DNA from 3 places in the Anaerosporomusa subterranea genome. Region 1 is predicted to be linked to each of the others. Evidence: a T-box and tRNA genes for the amino acid it is inferred to sense, from the RefSeq annotation. Region 1 holds a T-box; the other regions hold tRNA genes.

Evidence for each region. A T-box is a leader RNA that pairs with one kind of tRNA and senses whether it is charged. The one in region 1 lies ahead of pheS (phenylalanine--tRNA ligase subunit alpha), so its partner is inferred to be a tRNA-Phe.
Region 2: it encodes a tRNA-Phe, which carries the amino acid that the T-box ahead of pheS (phenylalanine--tRNA ligase subunit alpha) is inferred to sense. The anticodon was not compared.
Region 3: it encodes a tRNA-Phe, which carries the amino acid that the T-box ahead of pheS (phenylalanine--tRNA ligase subunit alpha) is inferred to sense. The anticodon was not compared.

The regions. Positions count from the first base shown of each region.
Region 1 is NZ_LSGP01000012.1:16,122-19,391, forward strand. It holds gene pheT (phenylalanine--tRNA ligase subunit beta) at 1-864, opposite strand, end outside; gene pheS (phenylalanine--tRNA ligase subunit alpha) at 877-1,878, opposite strand; T-box leader at 1,955-2,179, opposite strand; gene AXX12_RS20090 (YqzL family protein) at 2,184-2,273, opposite strand; gene AXX12_RS03385 (TrmH family RNA methyltransferase) at 2,356-3,156, opposite strand; gene AXX12_RS03390 (potassium channel family protein) at 3,153-3,270, opposite strand, start outside.
Region 2 is NZ_LSGP01000013.1:482,754-486,023, forward strand. It holds partial or broken gene AXX12_RS06005 (2-oxoacid:acceptor oxidoreductase subunit alpha) at 1-607, opposite strand, end outside; gene AXX12_RS06010 (hypothetical protein) at 872-1,216, opposite strand; tRNA gene AXX12_RS06015 (tRNA-Leu) at 1,461-1,549, opposite strand; tRNA gene AXX12_RS06020 (tRNA-Cys) at 1,603-1,677, opposite strand; tRNA gene AXX12_RS06025 (tRNA-Gly) at 1,684-1,758, opposite strand; tRNA gene AXX12_RS06030 (tRNA-Phe) at 1,772-1,847, opposite strand; tRNA gene AXX12_RS06035 (tRNA-Asp) at 1,857-1,933, opposite strand; gene AXX12_RS06040 (response regulator) at 2,015-2,377, opposite strand; gene thiD (bifunctional hydroxymethylpyrimidine kinase/phosphomethylpyrimidine kinase) at 2,393-3,193, opposite strand; gene AXX12_RS06050 (hypothetical protein) at 3,214-3,270, opposite strand, start outside.
Region 3 is NZ_LSGP01000020.1:186,806-190,075, forward strand. It holds gene AXX12_RS13265 (adenylosuccinate synthase) at 1-1,079, shown strand, start outside; tRNA gene AXX12_RS13270 (tRNA-Lys) at 1,316-1,391, shown strand; tRNA gene AXX12_RS13275 (tRNA-Glu) at 1,420-1,494, shown strand; tRNA gene AXX12_RS13280 (tRNA-Val) at 1,500-1,575, shown strand; tRNA gene AXX12_RS13285 (tRNA-Asp) at 1,591-1,667, shown strand; tRNA gene AXX12_RS13290 (tRNA-Phe) at 1,677-1,752, shown strand; gene AXX12_RS13295 (ATP-binding protein) at 1,906-2,736, shown strand; gene AXX12_RS13300 (outer membrane beta-barrel protein) at 3,126-3,270, shown strand, end outside.

The sequences.
Region 1 (3,270 bases):
CCGGCGAACAATGATGCTGTGACGGGCAAGTAGGTTATAGTCATATGCATGCATGGGCTGACCTAGCTCAAGCATGACATAATTAGTCACATCAACAACATTATTGATTGGCCTCATGCCTGCTGCCCGCAGACGGCGCTGCATCCACAACGGTGAAGGAAACACTCTGACATTTTGCAGCACTCTGCCAGTAAAACGAGCGCACAGCTCAGGTTCTGCAATCGTGATATTAACTAAGTCAACCGTGCGTTCACTGCCGACCTCGCGCAGGTTGAGCATCGGCTTTTTCAAAACACCTTCAGTTAAAACAGCTATTTCCCGGGCCAGTCCCAACATGCTGAAACAATCTGCCCGGTTGGCGGTCAACTCAAATTCCAATGCAATATCATCTAAGCCGAGAACTTCCTTAATGTCCTGACCAACAGGCGTATCTTGCGGCAAAATGAAGATTCCGTCCCTTGCTTCTGCTGAAAGCAGTTTGGCGTCAATGCCCAGTTCCTCTGCCGAACACAGCATCCCTGATGATTCAACGCCACGCAATACTGCCTGTTTAATTTCTTTACCAACAGGCAGCTTAGCTCCAGGCAAGGCAACAGGGACAATTTGGCCGTCACGAACATTGGTCGCGCCAGTCACGATAGTAACAACCTCAGTGCCAGTGTCGGTTTTACAAACAAACAATTTATCAGCATTTGGATGTTGTGTTACAGACAGCAGTTTACCTGTAACCACATTTTCAAGGTTTTCCCCTAAATATTCGATCATCTCAACCGGCACGCCAGCCATCGTTAATTTATCAGCCAATTGTTCTGCTCCCAGATCGAACTCAACGTAATCCTTCAGCCATTTATATGACGCTCTCATTCGTATCCCCCCTTAGAATTGCCGCAAGAATCGGCTATCATTATCAAAGAACAGACGCAAATCGTCAATCCCATATACTAGCATAGCAATCCGTTCAACGCCCATGCCAAAAGCAAAACCACTAACTTGATTGGGATCGAAACCGCTCATTTCGAGCACTCGCGGGTGGACCATCCCTGACCCCAGTATCTCGAGCCAACCAGTCCCTTTACAGACTCGACAGCCTTTGCCTTTGCACATCACACAGGAAACATCAACTTCTGCGCTCGGTTCTGTGAAGGGGAAGAAGCTCGGACGCAGCCTGATATTGACATCAGAACCAAATATTTCACGGGCAAACAGTTGCAGTGTTCCCTTGAGATCAGAAAAACGAATACCTTTGTCAATTACAAGTCCTTCGACTTGATGGAACATCGGCGAGTGAGTCGCATCATAATCGCGACGATAGACCTTGCCTGGGACGATAACCCGAATTGGCTGGTTCGGTTCCGCCGCTTGCATCGTCCGAACCTGAACCGGCGACGTGTGGGTACGTAAAAGTATCTCCTCAGTGATATAAAAAGAATCCTGCATGTCCCGAGCTGGATGATCCTTAGGCAGGTTGAGCGCCTCAAAGTTATAGTAGTCGCTTTCCACCTCAGGACCATCGGCTATTTCAAAGCCCATTCGCATAAAAATTGCTTTAATTCGATTCAGTGTAAGCGTTAGTGGATGCTTATGCCCCAGTTGCCGGCTACGGCCTGGCAGTGTGACATCAATCCGTTCAGAAGCAAGACGCTCATTCAGCTCTGCCGTTTTTAGCTCTGCAGTACGAGCGCTAATCAGTCCCTCTAATTCGGCTCTAATTTCATTGACAATCTGACCGATCAGTGGACGTTCCTCGGCGCTTAGAGCGCCCAACCCCCGCAAGATCGCAGTCAAGCTACCCTTTTTGCCCAGATATTTGACCCGAAAGTCATTCAGACTTTCCACCCCGTTCGTGCGGGAGAATTCTGCAAGCGCTTCCTTGTGCATCGCTGCCAATTGTTCTCTCATGCTACCTCCACCTTTTGCGAATGATTTATAGTAAAACAAAAAAGACTTTCAGCCCCTAAGGGGCGAAAGTCCAACTTCCGCGGTACCACCCAAATTGCGTCAGCCAATGCTGAGCGCCTCTGTCCCAATAACGCTGGGGTGCGCCTGACCTACGCGGAGACCTTCAGTCCGGTCGCTCCAGAGTGAACTTCAGTCAGTCTGTCTTAGACCCGCTTCCAATCTATGGCGGACCCTCCCTGTAAAGCAGTGGCTGACTTACTCTCTCCATCATCGCGTCATGTTTTTTATTGCGTCGTCATTCGACGATATAATAAATACAGTGTAACTGAACCTGTTGCTTCAAACATCCTCCAAACGAAATCGGCAGTAAGCACGTGAGACCACTCCTCTGCTCACAAGTCTGCATTTCATTGTCAGTGTTAGTATAGCATACTGTCAGATAAATTACAAGGATGCTCAGCCGCGCCGTTGGCGGGCAGCCTCGTACAAAATTACGGCTGCGGCTGCAGCCACATTTAACGATTCTGCCTGACCATAAATGGGAATAAATAGGTTCCGATCCGCGTGGGCTAATAGTTCAGTGCTAACTCCCTTGCCTTCATTACCAAAAACGACAGCCAGCGAACCACGAAAATCTGCTTCAAGATAGCACGAAGCTGCCTCCAGCGCTGTCGCGAACAATCGGACCTTCGCCTGTCCGAATGCGGTTAATAAATCAGCATGACAAATGCCAACCGCCAGCGGCAAATGAAAGATGGATCCCATGCTGGCGCGCAGCGCTTTTCCGCTAAAAGGGTCAGTCGACCCTGCAGTTACAATAACAGCATCGGCTCCTGCCGCATCGGCTGTGCGCAAAATTGTCCCTAAATTTCCCGGGTCCTGAACGCCGTCAACAACAACAAACATTTGATTTTCTGCACTAAGCAACTGATTGATTGGTACGACGACCTGGCGGGCGGCGAACAGCACTCCCTGCGGTTGTTCAGTCTCAGCAGCTTTTGCCAACACCGCTTCTGAGACTTGAGTCATTCGACAGCGACGACCGGCTTCCTGAATAAGCTGCGCCGCTCGTTCCTGACTTGCGGCAGATTCAGTGAACAGGCCGAACTCGATCTCCCAACCGGACGCAAGCAGTTCCTCGCATAAGCGGACTCCCTCAACGACGAAGAGTCCACTCTCCTCGCGGCGTTTTTTTTGCTGCAAAGCGGCAGCCAGCTTGACTGCTGAGTTTTGAAGACTGGTCACCGTTTCAGTCATTCCTGCTCCTCCAAACGCTGAACTCCCTCAATGCTGCCGACAATAATTAAAATATCTTCCGCCTGCATGACTTCACTGGGCAAAGGTGGCACAATTAATCGTTCGCTACGTTTC
Region 2 (3,270 bases), on a different contig from region 1:
TTGCCAGTCATCAGCATGCGTCGTTTAGCAACAGGTGGCATCAGCTTGAACTGTGGCGAGTGCGCATTTTCCGTTGACTACTAGCTAAACCAGCTTGTAATGCCTGAATATTGGTTTTTATCATCGCATCGCCTTTTTTTTGAAATACCTCTTGCACCAGCGGCTCAAGCTGTTCAAAAGTCAGACCCAATATAGCTCCTACCGCCCCTACTGCCACCATATTCTTCGATTGAACCGCTCCCGCTTGTTTAGCCATATCCGAAAACGGTATAGCAACGACTGTTGCTTTGCAATCGTTTGGAACTAAAGGTCCAAATTTGCTATCGGCAATAATCAGGCCGCCTTCGCGCAGTTCTCCCGCACTGACATTGATGGTTTCTTGATCAAATGCAATCAAAATATCAATATGGCCGTTCAATGTGCGCACTGGACGTAACGACACGCGGACTGTGCTACTGGTGTGCCCACCCTTGATTCGGGAAGAAAATTGGCGATACGAATAGATATGGTATCCATTGCGACTTAAGCCGATTGCCAACATTTCGCCAGCACTTTCAATTCCCTCGCCTTGTTGCCCTCCTACCTTCCAAGTTAATTCAGTCAGCATAATAGCACCTCGTTTCTGAAAATCCCCTACTTTACCTTATACAATAAAGGTTTGCAATTGTCAAACGATTACAAAACAAAAAACCTATGCGATTAGTTAGTTATTAGGTTTACGATGAACAAAATAGGCTTCGCGGTTATTCCGCAAAGCCTATTTTAAAGTGCTGTGATGTTTTTATGATATATTGCAAAGCCTGACTACTTTTCCATTTTTGGTGTATCTACCGGTTGCAATATGTGTCGTGCTATTTTAGCTACGCTTAATCTAATTATTCGAGGAGCCAACTGCGATCCCAATTAAAAATGCAGCAATTTCACGCATCGCATTGTCATGACGGTGTCTTTCTCTTTCCTGACGGTGATGCCATTCCCGTTCACTCTCATTATGGCGTCGCCTCATTTCTCGTTCGTGCCGTTCATTTTCTCGGCGCTGCCGTTCAGCATGCTCACGTCGTCTTTCATTATCGTGGTGATGTCTAGAATCTAGTTGTACAATCCGTTGTGAACCGTCATTATGAAAGGGTGAGGCTTCAATTACCGATGCACCAAACCCTACTTGCATGATGCCCACCATTGAATAAATCACGATTTTCTTTGTTAAGCTATTCAAAAAACATCCCTCCAGCTTTTTACTGCCTTCACTATAACATGTAAATGCGACAAAAATATGACAGTTTCAATAAGAATGCTAAATAGCGCAAAATATAAAGCTCTAACCTTCGGCCAGAGCAAGCAACTAAATCACGCATGTCCTTTCATCATCAATAACAACATTACGAAAAGAATCAATCAGGACCAACGGATTATAAAATTAAGCGGCCTACTGAAAACTCAGTAAGCCGCTTCTTAATTGATGGTGCGAGTGACCGGGGTCGAACCGGTACGATTGTCACCAACCGACGGATTTTAAGTCCGTTGCGTCTGCCTGTTCCGCCACACTCGCATAGTAAAATTGCTATGAAACTAAAACCGCCTGGACGGCGGTTTATGAAATTTTGGAGGCGGCACCCAGATTTGAACTGGGGAATAGAGGTTTTGCAGACCTCTGCCTTACCACTTGGCTATGCCGCCAAAACATGGAGCGGAAAACGAGATTCGAACTCGCGACCCTCGCCTTGGCAAGGCGATGCTCTACCGCTGAGCTACTTCCGCATTAGAGTTTATATGGTGCCGCAGGGCGGAATCGAACCGTCGACACGAGGATTTTCAGTCCTCTGCTCTACCGACTGAGCTACCGCGGCGAATAAAAATGGCGACCCTGAACGGATTTGAACCGTCGATCTCCGCCGTGACAGGGCGGCATGTTAGACCGCTACACCACAGGGCCGCATCGCATAATCTATTGTATAGAAACTACCGGGATATGTCAACCACTTTTTAAAAAATCCTGTTCAGGAATTGTTACCAGTTAATCTGCCAATACACGCTTAACAACTTCCTTGATTTGCGAGTGATCGAAGGGTTTAACGATAAAGCCCGAGGCTCCTGCCTTTATGGCATCGGTAATAATCGCTTTCTGCCCGATAGCAGTTACCATAATAATGCGAGCTGTAGGGTCTTCATCACGGATGATCTTAACCGCTTCGATGCCATCCATCACCGGCATGGTAATATCCATTGTCGTTAAATCAGGCTTGTGCTGTCTGTGCAGTTGGACTGCCTGACTACCGTCCCCTGCTTCATCAACCACCTCGTGCCCGTTTTCAACTAATGCTTTTTTCAATATCATTCGCATAAACATCGAATCATCACATACGAGAATTCTGGCCAAACTATGCCCCCCTAACTACAAACCCGCTTTTTGATACAGCTCAAAAAAATGATGAGTTGGCCCAACACCATGACCTAGAGAAAATCCATGCGTAATCGCTCCTGTGATGTAGTATTTTGCTTGTCGCACGGCCTGTTCAATGGAAAGTTTTTGTGCCAACCCAGCTGCTATTGCTGAAGAAAATGTACAACCGGTCCCGTGGGTATGAATCGTATTAATACGCTCGTTCTCAAAATAGACAAAGCTATGTCCATCAAAGAGTATATCACAGGCCGCCCCTTCCAAATGACCGCCTTTTACGACGATATGTTTAGGACCCAGGGCGTGCAGCGCACGAGCAGCTTCTTCCATATCATTTCGAGTGTTCACAGAAAAGCCCACAAGCTCTCCCGCCTCAAACAAGTTCGGGGTAACGACATCCGCCATAGGGAACAACTGTTCCTTTAGTGCCGTCATAGCCTCGGGATGCAGCAGCCGACTACCACTTTTAGAGATCATGACCGGATCAACCACAATAGATTTTGCCTGATATTGGCGCAAAGTGGCCGCTACTGTGCGGGTTATGGCCGCACTTGAAAGCATGCCAATTTTGACTGCACCGACTGGAATATCCTCAAATACAGCAGCGATTTGCGCCGCAATGATTGCTTCGTCCAATTCACGAATCGCGCTGACGCCAAGCGTATTTTGCGCTGTAATGGCAGTTATCGCGCTCATTCCGAAAACGCCTAGAGCAGAAAATGTTTTTAAATCTGCTTGTATTCCGGCTCCGCCGGAAGAATCAGATCCTGCAATCGTTAGAGCTGTTGCAAGCATGAATATCGTCCTTTCTTACCTTAAACATTATCAGCTAGTAATCTGCGCAGATCAAAAAGTACGGGTTGAAGTCGGAC
Region 3 (3,270 bases), on a different contig from region 1:
GTAATGGCGTGGTTGTTGATCCGCAAGTTATGCTAGAAGAGATTCAGGGCATGAAAGCCAAGGGTGTTGATGCCTCTGGACTAAAGATTTCTAATCGAGCCCATGTCGTTATGCCATATCATCGCTTGCTGGACGAGGCAGAAGAAAAATATCGTGGTGACAACAAGATTGGTACCACTAAGCGCGGCATTGGGCCTTGCTATATGGATCAAAATGCTCGTACCGGTATTCGCGTCGTTGATCTGATGGATGAGGAAGAGTTTTCGGAAAAATTGAAAATCAACATTGCGGCAAAGAATCATCTGCTGCAGGCAGTATATGGCTTGGAAGGCTTTGATTACGAAGCTGTGAAGCAAGAATATCTCGCCTATGCTGAAGAACTTCGCCCCTATGTCACTGATACGATGTGCGTGTTGAATGAAGCCCTCGACGCTGGTGCAAAAGTGCTGTTCGAAGGTGCTCAGGCGACCATGCTCGACTTAGATCATGGCACTTATCCCTATGTAACATCATCACACCCCATTGCCGGTGGTGTTTGCGTTGGCGCAGGTATAGGCCCAACCCGTATTAATACCGTTGTCGGTGTTGTCAAAGCTTACACGACTAGAGTAGGTGAAGGACCATTTCCGACAGAGCTTCTCGATGCGGATGGTGACTATATTCGCAACCAGGGTCGTGAATTCGGCACTGTTACCGGGCGGCCGCGCCGCTGCGGTTGGCTAGATGCTGCTGTTGTTCGCTATGCAGGTCTGCTTAGCGGCATCAATTATATGGCGATTACACGCTTAGACATCCTCGATCAAATGAAAACCTTGAAGATTTGCACTGGCTATAAATATAAAGGACAATTGTTGAAGGAGTTCCCTGCCAGCCTAAAAGTATTAGGCCAGGTTGAGCCCATATATCAGGAACTTCCTGGTTGGGAACAGCCGATTTCGGGCATTAAGCGCTATGAGGATCTTCCTGTCAACGCTCGTCGCTATGTTGAAGCAATCAGTGAAGCAACCGGCATTAAAATTGGCATCGTCTCGGTCGGCCCCGGTCGGGAACAGACGATCATCTTGAAGGATATGTTTTAAGACACGAGTATAAGCGACGCTTAACCACAGAGTACGCAGAGATCGTAGAGTGGTCGCAGAGGGCTACTATAAGTATCCGGTTCCCTCTGTGGGACCCTCCGCATACTCTGCGTACTCTGCAGTTTGGCAATCCTGTCTTCTCAATTTGCGGGTTGCAAGTTACCATAAAAATCCATTGAGCCAAAGTGTTGACAAGCAACCCATATTCCGATATAATCTTATCTTGTGAGACCGATGACCCACTAGCTCAGTTGGTAGAGCACCTGACTTTTAATCAGGGTGTCGATGGTTCGAGTCCATCGTGGGTCACCACTTTTGGAATATCTCACAACCTTCAAATGGCCCGTTGGTCAAGCGGTTAAGACACCGCCCTTTCACGGCGATTACGGGGGTTCGAATCCCCCACGGGTCACCATTCCCGGGCGATTAGCTCAGCCGGGAGAGCGCCTGCCTTACAAGCAGGATGTCGGCGGTTCGATCCCGTCATCGCCCACCATTTCCTTTGCTATGCGGCCCTGTGGTGTAGCGGTCTAACATGCCGCCCTGTCACGGCGGAGATCGACGGTTCAAATCCGTTCAGGGTCGCCATTTTTATTTGCCGCGGTAGCTCAGTCGGTAGAGCAGAGGACTGAAAATCCTCGTGTCGACGGTTCGATTCCGCCCTGCGGCACCAATAGATAAAGCTCTGTGCAGAAATGCGCAGAGCTTTATCTATTTAAAAGAATATTCAATTTATAGATTATCTAAACAGGATTTTACAAACGATTTGCAGAATAAGCAAGGTTGGGGGAGCGCTTCCAAGGGCCCCCATGGGAGGTGAGCTTAGGTGTATTCTCATTTTGAGTCAGAGCAGCAGACTCAATTTACTGCCGACCAGCCAGAAAGCTCAACGACGATAGATGGCTGCACAGACTTGCTTTTTCTCCATACTGAGGGCAAACCGAGAATTGATACTGGCGAAAAGAGCCACACGATTGAGGAAATGGCTCGACTCGACCGGCTGAATTTGATCGGCGAGATGGCGGCAAGTATTGGCCATGAGGTTCGCAATCCCATGACGACAGTTAGAGGTTTTTTGCAAATGCTACGCGCTAAAAAAGAATTGGCAAGCTTTGCATCTCATTTTGACTTAATGGTTGAGGAGCTTGATCGCGCCAATAGCATCATCAGCGAGTTTTTGTCCATCGCCAAGAACAAACCTAGTAATCAGAGTGCGGGCCGACTGGATGCGGTGGTTGACATACTCATGCCGATGTTGGATGCTGGCGCGTTAATGGCCGGCACGACGGTGATTTTTAAGGGTGGGCCTGTGCCGCCAATATTGATGGCAGAACGCGACATCCGACAATTGATTTTAAACTTGGTCAGGAATGCCTCTGAGGTTACGCCGCATGGTGGGCAAGTGAGCATTCGCACCTATGTAGAAGCAGGTCGGGTTGTGCTATCTATTGCCGACCAAGGGCCTGGCATTGCTCCGGAGGTACAGCACAAGCTGGGTACAGCCTTCTTTACCACCAAGGAAAAAGGAACCGGCATCGGGTTGGCGGTTTGCCGCCACATTGTCGAACGCCATCATGCCGATCTAGCGTTTCAAACAGGGCCGCAGGGAACGACGTTTTATGTCTTGTTTCCGATGGCAGAAACTAATGACCGCTGACAAAAAGGGTAGGGCTGCCACTATATAGATAACGGCTTCTCAGCTATTAGCTGAGAAGCCGTATTTTATTTTCCGACAGTTCTCTCGGCAGCTATATACGGCATAAGAATCATGGCTTAAACTAGGAGTCTTATGCTGTCACAAAGACCACCTGCATTTCTAATGCAGAGGTGGTCTTTGTTCTTTTTTCATGCATTTAACCGGATTTATTGATCATTAAACCATACAGAATCTACAAAATCAAAAAGAAAATATTTGTAAAAATTATCCTGTAATTCCTGGGGAGGTGGTTACCAAAAGTGCATAAGTTCCGGACTAAAAGTATATATATGGATGATTAGCGAGAGTAGTGGTTTGAGGTGTGTGTGAATACTATAGGAGGTAAGAAAATGAAAAAAATTGTATTAGTAGTCCTGTTGGTATGCGCTATGTCCAGCGTGGCCTTGGCCAGTCCGTTAACAGACTACTCCAAAGGAAATGCAGCGCTTGATATCAACTATCGGAATAACTCTACTTATGATGTTAATGCAGGAA